Regions from separate parts of the Pseudoalteromonas sp. L1 genome, predicted to be linked through region 2. Evidence: predicted binding sites of a transcription regulator. Region 2 holds the regulator's gene; each other region holds the start of a gene.
What was found. The regulator sigma-54, encoded in region 2, starts transcription at its own class of promoters, with help from an activator protein. The targets are predictions, from matches to a motif close to GTTGGCACGNNNNTNGNNT.

Region 1 (3,133 bases), on a different contig from region 2:
CAGTTGCTGCTTCAGGGTACACACTCGATTGGTCAACTCCGACTAAGCTTTGTTGTTTTTCTAGTGCATAAATAATCTCAGTTAACGTGCCACCTGCGCTGACAATACGTTGCTCGGCAAACACAGTTTGAGAAAGTAGTAATAACACGACACTTAGGTATTTCATACGCGAACTCCAATTTTGTTTGTTTCATTATATACATTCATTCGCAAATGAAAATAATTATCATAACTAATTGGGTTTTGTATTTTTACTTTTAAAAATGATTAGGAAGATTACGCTTTGCTCTTATGGCTAATTTATTGTGTTGCGCCCAGAAATTTATTTGAAAAACCAGTGTATTTAGCGTGATAGTTACTGGTACTATTTTGTCACGTGGGTAAAAAAGAGTGGGGCATATGTTAAGATTTTTTTCAATCAACCAAGGCGTAATAACACAAATAGAACCTGCCCCCGACACGCCATTGGCCACATCCATTAAAAATGCCCATTGGATTGATACGATTGACCCAACAGACGAAGAGCGTCGCGCCCTTGCTAGTACCTTAAACATTACTTTGCCTGCGGCTGATGATGTTGAAGAAATCGAAGCATCGTCGCGTTGCTTTATTGATCATGAAGGGCTTCATGTACATGCTCTGTTTATGTCGCCAAATGAAGGACGTTTTAATACGGTGACAGTTGCGTGTTTATTACAAGATAATTGTTTATTGACGATTCGTGATGATGAATTAGCTGATTTTCGTTTATTAAGACTTCGTGCTCGTAAAGGGCAAGTGGCATGTGATAACCCTAAACAATTACTGGTGACTTTATTCGATCAAAAGGTCGAAAATCATGCGGATATGCTTGAAGACATGCATCATCAATTAGAAAACCTCAGTGCCTATGTACTTGAAGAAGATGATTCAGACTTAGAACAAGCAGTAAGTCGAATTGCACGGCTTGAGGACAACAACGGTAAAGTACGTTTATGTTTAATGGATACCCGTCGCAACATTTCGTTTTTACTGCGTTACCTTGGCGCACCCACAGAAGATCGTGAATCACTTCGCGAGATTGTACTTGATATCGATACCCTGATGTCTCACTGTACTTTTTTGTTTGATAAAGTAAATTTCTTGATGGATTCAACCCAGGGTTTTATTAATATTGAGCAAAACCAAATCATTAAAACTTTCTCGATTGCGTCGGTGGTTTTTTTACCTCCCACAGTTGTTGCGAGCATTTATGGTATGAATTTTAATAGCATGCCAGAGCTTGAGTGGGCTTGGGGCTACCCGTTTGCTATTGCCATTATGCTACTGTCCGGCTTCGCGCCTTATTTATTTTTTAAACATAAAGGTTGGCTGTAAGGGCATAAAAAAGCCCAGCGCTAGCTGGGCAAGGGGTCTTCGGATAGAAGTGTTAACCTTTTAATTCGCCTGTAGATGATTCGATATGGGCACGAACAAACCATTGGAACTGTTCAAGCTCTGCAAGTTGACCTGTGATCATATCTTCAGAAACAGGGTCTAATTCAGCAAGTTGCTCAAGCGCCTTGCGGTGATCTTTATTAACGCCGTTATAAACTTTATCAAGAGCAGTTAAGTGATCAGACACTAGCCCTTTGCCTAGCGAGTAATCTTTCCACTCGCGGCGATCAACAATTGACTGTGGTGTGCCAACCGGAACACCGCCCATAGTTGCAATGCGCTCGGCAATAGTGTCGGTCATTTCTTGAACGGCACTCACTTGTGGATCAAGCATTTCATGCACGCCGATAAAATTTGGACCGACAACATTCCAGTGGATATGCTTAAGAGTAAGGTGTAAATCGATTAAAGCGACCATGCGCTTGTCTAAAATAGCAATTGTATCGGCTGCTGATTCGTTATTAACGCCTGGGGCCGTGAATTCAGCGACTTTTGATGATGTATTACTCATTACTCCTCCGAGATTCTCTAAAATTGTATTTCCATAAAGCTTTTAAGTTACTTAGTCGTTACTTAAAAAGCGAAGTTATTAGAGTAGAAGCAATCGTTATGCCGATATCTTAAATGATTTTAAGTCTTTGTTTTTAAATGGTTTGTTTTTGTTTTTGTTTTCAGGGCGCCCAACATGATACTGAATGAACATGAAAAGTCTGCACACTCTATGTAAAAAATTCAGTGTGCAGAAGCGAGGAACAGAAATCGCTAAGAGAACAAGGCCGCTGCTAAACGAACAAAGTCAGAAGAGGTTAAAATGCCAACTAAGTTATTATCATCATCGACAACGGGCATACAGCCGTGACGGTTTTCAACAAAAAACTTTGCTACTTCGTGTAGTGGTTGATTAGGTGAAATACTTGTGAAATCAGTGGCCATAATATCTTGCACTTTAGTTTGCTTTTCTTTGCGTTCAAGTGCACTGGCACTGAAGTTAGCCATAATACTCATGACTTGAGCGATCATGATCTTTTGTGTCAGCATGCCAACTAAACCACCATGCTCATTAATGACAGGAATGTGCCGAATGTTTTTTTCTTTCATTAAGTTATGAGCATCATGCAATGAGTTTTCTGCGGTGATCGCCAGCGGATCGGGCGTCATCAGGTCTGAAACAAGGTGTGTCATGGTAAAGTCCTAGTAATTTAATCACGTTGGTATCAGTGTAGTCTGAATATGATTGAGTGCACTTCACCTAGATCAAAGTTTATGATTAATTACTTAAATTTTTTAATGATAAGGAATTGAAATTAAACTGTGCAGATGATTAAAGTATGGTTTCAATTCGGTTACGGCCATTGTTTTTAGCCGAATAGAGGGCTTTATCTGCTCGGTTAATTAAGTCGTCAAATGTATCTGCTTGTTGCCAATGAGTTAGGCCAAAACTGGCTGTGAGTGAAATGATTTGTTCCTTATATTCAATTTGACTTGATTCGATAATTTGGCGGAGCTCTTCAAGCTTTTGGTAGGCTTGATCTGAGGATTTTTCAATACTGAGAATGAGAAATTCCTCGCCCCCTAAGCGGCAGCAAAGATCTTCTTGGTGTAGATGGTGTTGCAAAAGTTCGGCAAATACTTCTAGTACTAAGTCTCCTGCTTCATGCCCGTAGTTATCATTTATGCTTTTAAAAAAGTCGATGTCTAAAGCGCTTGCATAAAGAAA
Region 2 (3,133 bases):
TTTACAGGAATATTATCAACGCAATAATAACCAAGGTCCTCAAGGACTCGTAAAGCGACTGATTTACCTGAGCCAGAACGGCCACTGATAATAATTAATTCCATTTATGCCTCTGATGCAATAACTTGAAACAGTTCCTGATCGGTTTTTGCGCTGCGTAACTGTTTACAAAATTCTTTATCTTTTAGTCTATCAGCAATTGTTGATAAGGTCTTTAAATGAAGTTGGCAGTCTCCATCAGGTACGATGAGTGCAACAAAAATATCAACAGGGCGGTTGTCAATTGCATCAAAGTTAATTGGCGATTCGCTCACTATAATAAACGCATGTGGTTTATCAGCACCCGACATACGGCCATGCGGAATAGCAATGCCTCTACCAATTCCTGTACTCCCCAACTTTTCTCGATTGAGTAAAGCATTAAGAATATCTTGCTGCGATAGATGAGGAAGCTGCTCATGAGCGAGTTCGCTGATAAATTCGAGAATTCTTTTTTTGCTATTAAAAAGGACCGCAGCTTTGCTGCAGTCCTGGCTAGTAAGTGAACTAAGTTTCATAATTTAGTGTCGAGCTAATTTCTCTTTGTGTTTAATAACTTGGCGATCAAGCTTATCAATTAGCGAGTCGATGGCCGCGTACATATCTTGATGCTCTGTAGAGGCAAACAGTTCGCCTCCGTTTACATGTAAAGTTGCTTCTGCTTTTTGACTTAATTTTTCTACATCTAGAATGACATGAACATTATTAATATGATCAAAATGCCTTTCTAGTTTCGCAAACTTGGTGTTTACATAGTCTTTTAATGAATCTGTGATTTCTACATGACGACCAGTTAGGTTTAGTTGCATAAGCATTTTCCTTCTATGTAAAACGTCTAAATCAAGCTTTTACGCTGATTAGACGGCGGTATTGCTAGAGACTCTCGGTATTTTGCAATTGTACGTCTAGCTACTTTAATTCCTTGCTCAGCCAATATATCTGCAATCTTACTGTCACTCAATGGCTTCGCTGAGTTTTCTGCGGCAATAAGCTTTTTGATTAAAGCGCGTATTGCCGTTGATGAACACTCGCCACCATTTTCTGTGCTGACGTGGCTTGAGAAGAAATATTTCAACTCAAAAATACCCCTTGGGGTATGCATATATTTTTGCGTTGTTACCCGTGAAATCGTCGATTCATGCATTTCGACCATTTCAGCGACATCATTTAGCACCATCGGCTTCATCGCTTCTGGGCCGTGTTCAAAGAAAGCTTGTTGTTGTTGAACAATACAGTTCGTTACTTTTAATAAAGTATCATTCCGGCTCTCTAAGCTTTTAATAAACCACTTAGCTTCTTGCAGATGAGAGCGAATAAACTGGCTGTCACTGCTTGATTTTACAGAGCGTGACATAGCCGCATACTGGCTGTTTACTCTGATCTTTGGCATACAGTCAGGGTTTAGCTCAACCACCCAACGACCTTTTACTTTTTTTACCGATACATCAGGTATGACGTATTCAGACTCTTCACGTACGATGCTATCTGCAGGCTTAGGGTTCAAGCTATGGATAAGCGTCATCACTTCTTTAAGCTCGTTTTCTTTAAGCTTAGTCTTTTTCATCAAAGTACGATAGTCGCGACTTGCTAATAATTCGATGTGCTCAGATAAAACCATTTTAGTTTCAGCCAAATAAGGTGTATCTGCATCGAATTGACGAAGTTGTATACATAGGCACTCTTGTAAGCTGCGAGCACCAATGCCGACAGGATCAAATAACTGTATTCTTTTTAAGACCGCTTCGACTTCATCAAGTTCTATTTCTTCTTCATCATCATTTTGATTAAAGCTTTCAACAATATCCTCACAACTCACAGTTAAAATACCTGAGTCATCGATAGCTTCGACTATAGCAACAGCAATTGCTTCGTCGGTCGGACTAAATGGAGTCAACTGTAGTTGCCACATCAGGTATTCATGGAGAGTTTCGGTTGACGCACCTTGGTAAATAGACTCATCTTCTGGCATTGGCCCTGACGAGGTTGAAGGGGCTGCACTCATGTACTCATCCCACGTGACATCCATTGCTAGGTCGTCACTGACGGTATCTTTATTGAGTGCATCACTGCTTTCTTGCTCGTATTCACTTGGTGCTTCTTCTGCTGTAGCTGCGACTTGTGAATCATCAGAGTCAGATTTTTGTTCGTTTTTACCGATCGCTTCTTCATTATAATCCGCTTCTTCCACTTCAAGCAGAGGATTACTATCAAGCGCTTCTTGTATTTCTTGCTGGAGATCCAATGTACTAAGCTGCAATAAGCGAATGGCTTGTTGCAGTTGTGGAGTCATTGTAAGTTGCTGGCCCATGCGCAGCTGTAATGATTGCCTCATGTATCCCTAACAATCCTTTTAAATCATTTATTGATACTACTTTGAGTCAATATCAATATGTTGTCATTATTGTAAGTCTAGCAGATGCTCTAGTCGGTGGTGTATTGGTTACAACCTGAATTGCTCGCCTAGATAGACATCGCGTACCGTTTGGTCTGCTAATACGTGCTCAGGCGTGCCTGATGCAATTAGCTCCCCATGAGAAACAATGTAGGCTTTTTCACAAACATCAAGGGTTTCTCGAACATTATGGTCAGTTATTAGTACACCGATACCACGGTTTTTCAAATGCTCTATAATTTTCTTTATATCTAACACTGAAATTGGATCAACACCAGCAAAAGGCTCATCTAGCAGAATAAATTTTGGATCTGCGGCTAATGCTCGCGCGATTTCAACACGGCGACGCTCGCCTCCTGATAGCGCCATACCTTGGCTATCTCGGATGTGCTGAATACTAAATTCATCAAGCAGGTTATTGAGTGTTTCTTCTCGTTGCTGTTTTTTAAGATCTTTGCGTGTTTCAAGAATCGCCATCAGGTTTTGGTAGACTGTCAACTTTCTAAAAATGGATGATTCTTGAGGTAAATAGCCAATACCTAATCGAGCACGATTATGCATGGGTAATAAAGTGATGTCGTTGTCATCAATGCTAATTTTACCTTTGTCGCTTGGCACTAGCCCAACAATCATATAAAAGGTGGTGGTTTTACCTGCACCATTAGGACCTAGTAAGCCGACAATACTGCCTGCTTCGACTTC
Region 3 (3,133 bases), on a different contig from region 2:
CCGGTGACTCTATGCTTCGTGGTGTGATGTCAAAGCTTCGCCAACAGCTAACCAATGAAGTTGGCTTGAGTGATGGCAGTAGTTTGTCATTATCCAAGCTTGGGGTTGAAGCAGACCGTTACGGTAAACTGACCTTAGATGCAGAGCGTTTAGATGAGCAAGTAAAAGCAGATGTGGATTTAGTTCAAGAATTCTTTTTAGGTGACAATGAAGACGAGGGCGGCTTTGCGCAGTCTTTTGATGAGCTAATGAGCTTTTATACTGACTCTGATGGTATTGTTCAAAACAGAATTGACAGTAAACAAACTCAGTTAGATGGTTTAGATGATGAGCGCATTGATTTTGCAAGAAAAATGGAATCTTTAGAGTCTCGTTTATATGCACAATATAACAGCATGGATTTACTTGTTGCACAGCTAAACTCAACCAGTAGTTATGTTCAAGCGCAGCTTGATAATATGCCAGGGGTTGTTAAAAAGAGTAATTAGTAAAACTTATCACTTTTCCTTATTTAAGCGCCAACTTCTTTGGCGCTTTTTTGTTTTGGTGTACAAACTATTTTTTATCAAGTATTACGCTTTGCTTGAAAACCCTCACAAACATAATTAGTTTACCCACGTCGACCTTTATGCTGCGAAAATAAATAACAAAAGTGATATTAACTCGTATTGTAGTCGCGACTTATGTCGCGCAATTGATATAGCAAAAGTAATATTAACCCGTGATGTAGTCGCGCAATTGAGGTAATAAAAACAACTAAACGCTTGATTAGCGCTTAGTTGCTTTATATTTAGAGATAGCCTTGTTTGATTTTCGTTGGCTGAGAAGCTCGGCTTGTGTTTTGTCTCTTGCGCTTTTTAGTCTGGCCATGGCGGAAGAAATACGGGTTTGTATTGCTAAGAGCTCTTGTTCGGTTGGAGGTGTGCTACTTTCACACCAAGCCCTTAGCTTTTTATCGATAGCCACTAACGATTGGCTGGCAAGCTCAATCTCAGTTTTATCTATATGCTCTGAAAGGGCAGTGAGTTGCTCGTCCAGAGTCAGATTATTAGGCATTTTATTGATCAGCTTTAGGTGTGCGCTCATCTGCTGGAATTGCATCCCAGCCTTCTTTTATTTCTTTTACGATTCGAATAACGTCATCAATTGCATCAATATCATTATTGATATTTGCTTCTGTTAGACGGCGTTGGCAAAAGTCGTAAAGTGATAAAAGGTTATTAGAAATTTCTCCGCCTTTCTCAAAGTTTAAAGCGTCTTGTAAAGCGCCAAACAATAAAATGCTACTAGAGATATTCTCACCCTTTTTTTCAAGTTCTTTACGTTCAATAAAGCCCTTTGTTGCCGCTAATCTGCCAATGATATTATTGAAGATAAGGTTTATCTGCTCGTACGGTGTCATTTCGTTGATGTTGCTAACGCTAACCTGACTGTACTTTTTTACTGAGATGTGTGCCATGAGAAAATCCTATAATTAAAACACCAATTAATAAAACAAATCTAAGCAATATTAGTGCCATAGATAGTATCGGCAGAATTAACTTTTTCTTTATCTTAGTCTAGATGAATTATACAAATGTGCGTAGCTGCACCAAAGTAAAAACTTCTCTATTGAGTTAAGTTAGTAGTTTAGTATTGCTTTTTCTACTAAGTGACTATTTTTTGGCGTTGATGTCAATAAATTGCCGCTTTGCGCTTGCATCCCGTTCAAACTCGCTTACAATTTAAAAATTAACTAACCGAGTGGTAACTATGGTTCGCCAATAATGATCTTAATTTTAGACAATAATAATAATCGTGCGATAGGTTTACATGCAGCACTTACCTTTATAGGTGAAGCTGTTCAATTGGTTGATGAGTCAACACTGCAAACATTTTGTGAAAAGCACCAACAGCAAGAGTGTATGGTCATTCTTGGGGCTTTACAGCAACTAAGTCATGAAACCGTTATAAAGCAGTTTCCTGCTATCCCATTCTTACTGATAGGTGAAACACTCAAGCCGTTATTGAGTATTGCTAACGTGGTGGGGTTAATTTGTGAACCCTTTAACCATGATGTGACTACCCAGCTTTTGCATGATTGTCAGCAATATCAACGTATGTTGCCAGGCGAGCATAAACAGTCTAAATCGCATAAATCATTTGATGGTTTAGTGGGTGAAACTGACGCAGTCAAAGACGTTCGATTTTTAATTGAACAAGTCGCAAAAACAGATGCCAATGTGCTCATTTTAGGTGAATCTGGCACTGGTAAAGAAGTTGTCGCCCGTAATGTTCACTTATTGTCAAAGCGTAACACAGGACCATTTGTTCCAGTAAACTGCGGAGCAATTCCTGGGGAGTTACTTGAAAGTGAGTTATTTGGTCATGAAAAAGGCGCTTTTACAGGTGCGATTTCTGCACGTAAAGGTCGCTTCGAATTGGCGCAAGGTGGCACGCTCTTTTTAGATGAAATTGGTGACATGCCATTGCAAATGCAGGTGAAGTTACTACGTGTTTTACAAGAGAGAAGCTATGAGCGGGTAGGGGGGACTAAGCCTATTCAGGCTGATGTGCGCATCATTGCTGCAACCCACAGAAACCTTGAGGATATGATCGAAAAAGGGGATTTTCGTGAAGATCTTTTTTATCGCTTAAATGTATTCCCGATTGAAAACCCATCACTAAGCGAACGCGCAGACGATATTCCACTGTTATTAAAAGAGTTAATGCGCCGTGTAAACGAGCAAAGTGGCACCACAGCCAAGTTCACTGAGCGCGCGATTCAAAGTTTAAAAGAGCATGCGTGGCCTGGCAATATTCGTGAGCTGGCGAACCTCGTTGAGCGTATGGTGATCATGTTCCCTGATAAGGTCGTTGATATACCAGACTTACCAAGCAAATACCGTTATATTGAAGTCGATGCCTATGAGCCTGAATACCCTGAAGAGTTGATGGAACGAGATGCCTTTAACGATATTTTCAGCAGTGGTTTTAGTGACTATGAGGACGAAGAGCCTGAACTTTCAGCCGCGTCAGCTGATTCAGGTTTATTACCTGAAGAAGGTATTGAGCTAAAAGAGTATTTAGCAGATTTAGAGATAAGCCTGATTAGCCAAGCGCTTGAGCGTTATGACTATGTGGTGGCACGTGC
Region 4 (3,133 bases), on a different contig from region 2:
TTTAACTCATTTAGAAAGCAGTTAGAACAATTTTTTAGTAAAAAAGCGAGCAAAAAGCTAAATATACATGTTGTGGGTCATAGCTTAGGCGGTGCTTTGGCTAATTTAGCTGCGAATTGGTTAAAAAATCACTTTGGTGCAAATGTGAAGCTTTATACTTTTGGTGCTCCACGAGTTGGTTATCATAGCTTTGCTATACAGACAGAAGCTGCAACAAATAACCATATTTATCGCTGTGTGCATGCCGCTGACCCCGTACCTTTAGTGCCTGTCTGGCCATTTATGCATACGGAGCAAGAATATATTTTAAATGGTGCTGCAACAATTACTCCAAAAGCCCATAGTATGACAGACCAGACGCCAGGCTACTTACATACTGCGAGTAATTTTAAAAGTTATGCTGCAATCAATAAAGGTATGGAAAAACGGATTCAAGAAGAAGTCAGGCTTGATTATGATAAGCGATTAGAGTGCAGCCGTACTTCAAGATGGGCAAGAAAAATAGGCGCTGCATTAATCACATATTTACGTGATACAGGCAAGTTATATGCGATACAAAACCACTACACGAATACGCTTACCGTCTATGACCAAATTGCTAAAGCATTAACCGACAGTATCGATCTCTCTAAAAATTATACGAGTGATGTGAAGGGGATTTTAGGTTACATGCTGGCTTTTTGCGGCTATCCATTTAAAGCAATCTCATTTACGTATGCATCCATCAGGCATATTTTAAAGTTAATGCTTAAAAATGTGTTTTCTCTTGCAGGCCAAGCAATAGCACTAACAAAATAAGTACAAAAGCCGCCGATGGCGGCTTTTGTTAGGTTGCAAAATTAATGGCTTTTCTCAAAGTCATTAACTTCACGCTCTGCTTCTTCTTTCGATTTGCCGTATTTTTGCTGGATTTTACCAACAAGCTCTGTACGGCTACCTTCGATTCTATCTAAATCATCATTGGTAAGGTCGCCCCATTTACGTTGCACTTTACCTTTTAACTCTTTCCAATTGCCTTCTAAACGATCGCTGTTCATCATTATCTCCTTACTTTGTTAAACATTCACTTTAATAGAAGCAATTGATATGCCATTCAATTTAATCAGTTAAGTTATTGAAATTATTGTAGGTAATGAGCTTTAACTATAAGGCGTTTATTTTTTACTGCAATTTGTTCTTAGTTATTTATAAAACCCTGTAACTTTTTCTTGCAAGGGAGAGTCATTGTCGTCGACTGTTTTTGTTACAATAGCTAAAAATAAAGTAAGAGAAAGAAACGTGCTGCCCGTACAAGATATTTACCAATCATTGTTAACAACGATACAAAATAACCCTATGGCTTTGCTGCAAGCACCACCAGGGGCAGGTAAATCAACATGGCTGCCATTAACGCTGATGCAAGCAGGCCACTTCAAGCGGATTGTTATGCTTGAACCTAGGCGTTTGGCTGCACGTAATATTGCTCAATACTTGGCGTCTTTACAAAATGAGGCCGTTGGTGAAAGTGTTGGTTTGCGCATTAGGGGTGAATCAAAAATTAGTAATGCAACCAAGCTGGAAATTGTGACAGAAGGGATGCTGACACGGATGCTACAAAATGACCCTGAGTTAACCGGTGTCGATTTACTTATTTTTGATGAATTTCATGAACGCTCGATTGCCGCAGACACAGCCCTCGCTTTTGCGCTTGAAACACAAGCAGCCCTTAGAGACGATTTAAAAATCTTACTCATGTCGGCCACCTTAGACGGTGAACGGTACAGTGAGTTTTTTGACTGCCCAATAATATCATCTGAAGGGCGAAGTTACCCAATTGATGAAATTTATGTTCCACTTAAAGATGAAAGCCGATGGTTAGAGGATATACCTGCGGTTATTAAGCAAGCACTCAATGAGCAAACTGGTAGTGCTTTGGTGTTTTTACCAGGTCAGCGAGAAATTTTACGTGTAAAACAGGCATTGAACGATCTTGCTGATGATTGCGAAGTGTTTACTTTATTTGGTGAACAAAGCAAAGGAGAGCAACAAGCTGCTATAGCTCCTGCACAACAAGGTAAGCGAAAAGTCGTGCTGACAACAAATGTAGCCGAAACCAGCTTAACGATTGAAGGGATCCGTATTGTTGTCGACAGCGGTAAGCGCCGTGCAGCCAGCTTCAACTTAAAAACTGGGGTAACTGAACTTGTAACCCAAAGCATCTCTCGTTCCTCTGCGGTACAACGCGCAGGCCGTGCAGGGCGTTTAGAAGCTGGTGTGGTATATCGTCTAGGTAGTAAGCAAACGTTTGAACGTCGTAACAGCCATGACGCCCCAGAAATCCTAACAAGTGATATTAGCCAACTACTGCTTGAAACTAAGCAGTGGGGCGCAGCTGTTACTGAACTAAACCTTCTTGATGCACCAAGCCCACAGCAAATTAAACACGCAACAGCACTTTTAAAAATGCTTGAAGCGCTTGATGAAAATGAAAAACTAACAAAAATCGGTAGCCAAATGCTTAGTTTTGGAGCGGATATTCGTTTATCACATATGCTTATTAAGGCTAAGCAACTTCAAGCAAGTATGCCGGGAATTTATGAACTCGCTGCATACTTAGTGGCGCTGCTTGAGAGTCGTGTGAGTATACCTGCTGATCTTAAGCTTGCACTTCACAGCATGCATACAAAGCCTCATCCACTGTTTAAGCAACAATTAAACTATTGGCTATCACGTTTAAATTTGAAGGCAGTGCGTGAGCTAAATATGCAGCCCCTTGCTTTGCTGGTGGCTTTTGCATTCCCAGATCGCTTAGCGAAAAAGCGTGGCAACGGCTATTTGCTCACTAATGGCGCGGGGGCCGACTTAAGTGATGAGTTTTGGCATAACGATGACTATCTCGCTATTGCCAGTATGGGCGGCCACAAAGGGGGTCGAATATTTGCGGCAGTCGCATTTTTACCAAATGAACTTGAAGATCAGCTAGGGCATTTATTTTCAGAGCAAACCCGCTGTGAATACGATGAAAAATCTGGACGTTTTATTCATCAAGAGGAACTAAAGCTAGGGGCAATTACAGTAGCAATCCAGCCAAGTAAACTGCCTCTTGATAAGGCCGAGCGCACTAAAGCATGGCTAAATTTGTTCAACAAAAAAG

Region 1: the regulator sigma-54 is predicted to act here: its motif matches at 2,015-2,033, upstream of dps (DNA starvation/stationary phase protection protein Dps).
Region 3: the regulator sigma-54 is predicted to act here: its motif matches at 1,503-1,521, upstream of fliS (flagellar export chaperone FliS).
Region 4: the regulator sigma-54 is predicted to act here: its motif matches at 1,076-1,094, upstream of L3V38_RS12355 (CsbD family protein).

The regions. Positions count from the first base shown of each region.
Region 1 is NZ_JAKKCT010000003.1:409,868-413,000, reverse strand. It holds gene L3V38_RS11960 (ABC transporter substrate-binding protein) at 1-166, opposite strand, end outside; gene corA (magnesium/cobalt transporter CorA) at 400-1,356, shown strand; gene dps (DNA starvation/stationary phase protection protein Dps) at 1,409-1,927, opposite strand; gene L3V38_RS11945 (CBS domain-containing protein) at 2,179-2,598, opposite strand; gene L3V38_RS11940 (GGDEF domain-containing protein) at 2,738-3,133, opposite strand, start outside.
Region 2 is NZ_JAKKCT010000005.1:284,352-287,484, reverse strand. It holds gene rapZ (RNase adapter RapZ) at 1-104, opposite strand, end outside; gene ptsN (PTS IIA-like nitrogen regulatory protein PtsN) at 105-557, opposite strand; gene hpf (ribosome hibernation promoting factor) at 561-848, opposite strand; gene L3V38_RS16420 (RNA polymerase factor sigma-54) at 875-2,371, opposite strand; gene lptB (LPS export ABC transporter ATP-binding protein) at 2,480-3,133, opposite strand, start outside.
Region 3 is NZ_JAKKCT010000001.1:286,193-289,325, forward strand. It holds gene fliD (flagellar filament capping protein FliD) at 1-488, shown strand, start outside; gene L3V38_RS01265 (hypothetical protein) at 769-1,101, opposite strand; gene fliS (flagellar export chaperone FliS) at 1,058-1,459, opposite strand; gene L3V38_RS01275 (sigma-54 dependent transcriptional regulator) at 1,767-3,133, shown strand, end outside.
Region 4 is NZ_JAKKCT010000003.1:506,590-509,722, reverse strand. It holds gene L3V38_RS12360 (lipase family protein) at 1-798, shown strand, start outside; gene L3V38_RS12355 (CsbD family protein) at 840-1,037, opposite strand; gene hrpB (ATP-dependent helicase HrpB) at 1,279-3,133, shown strand, end outside.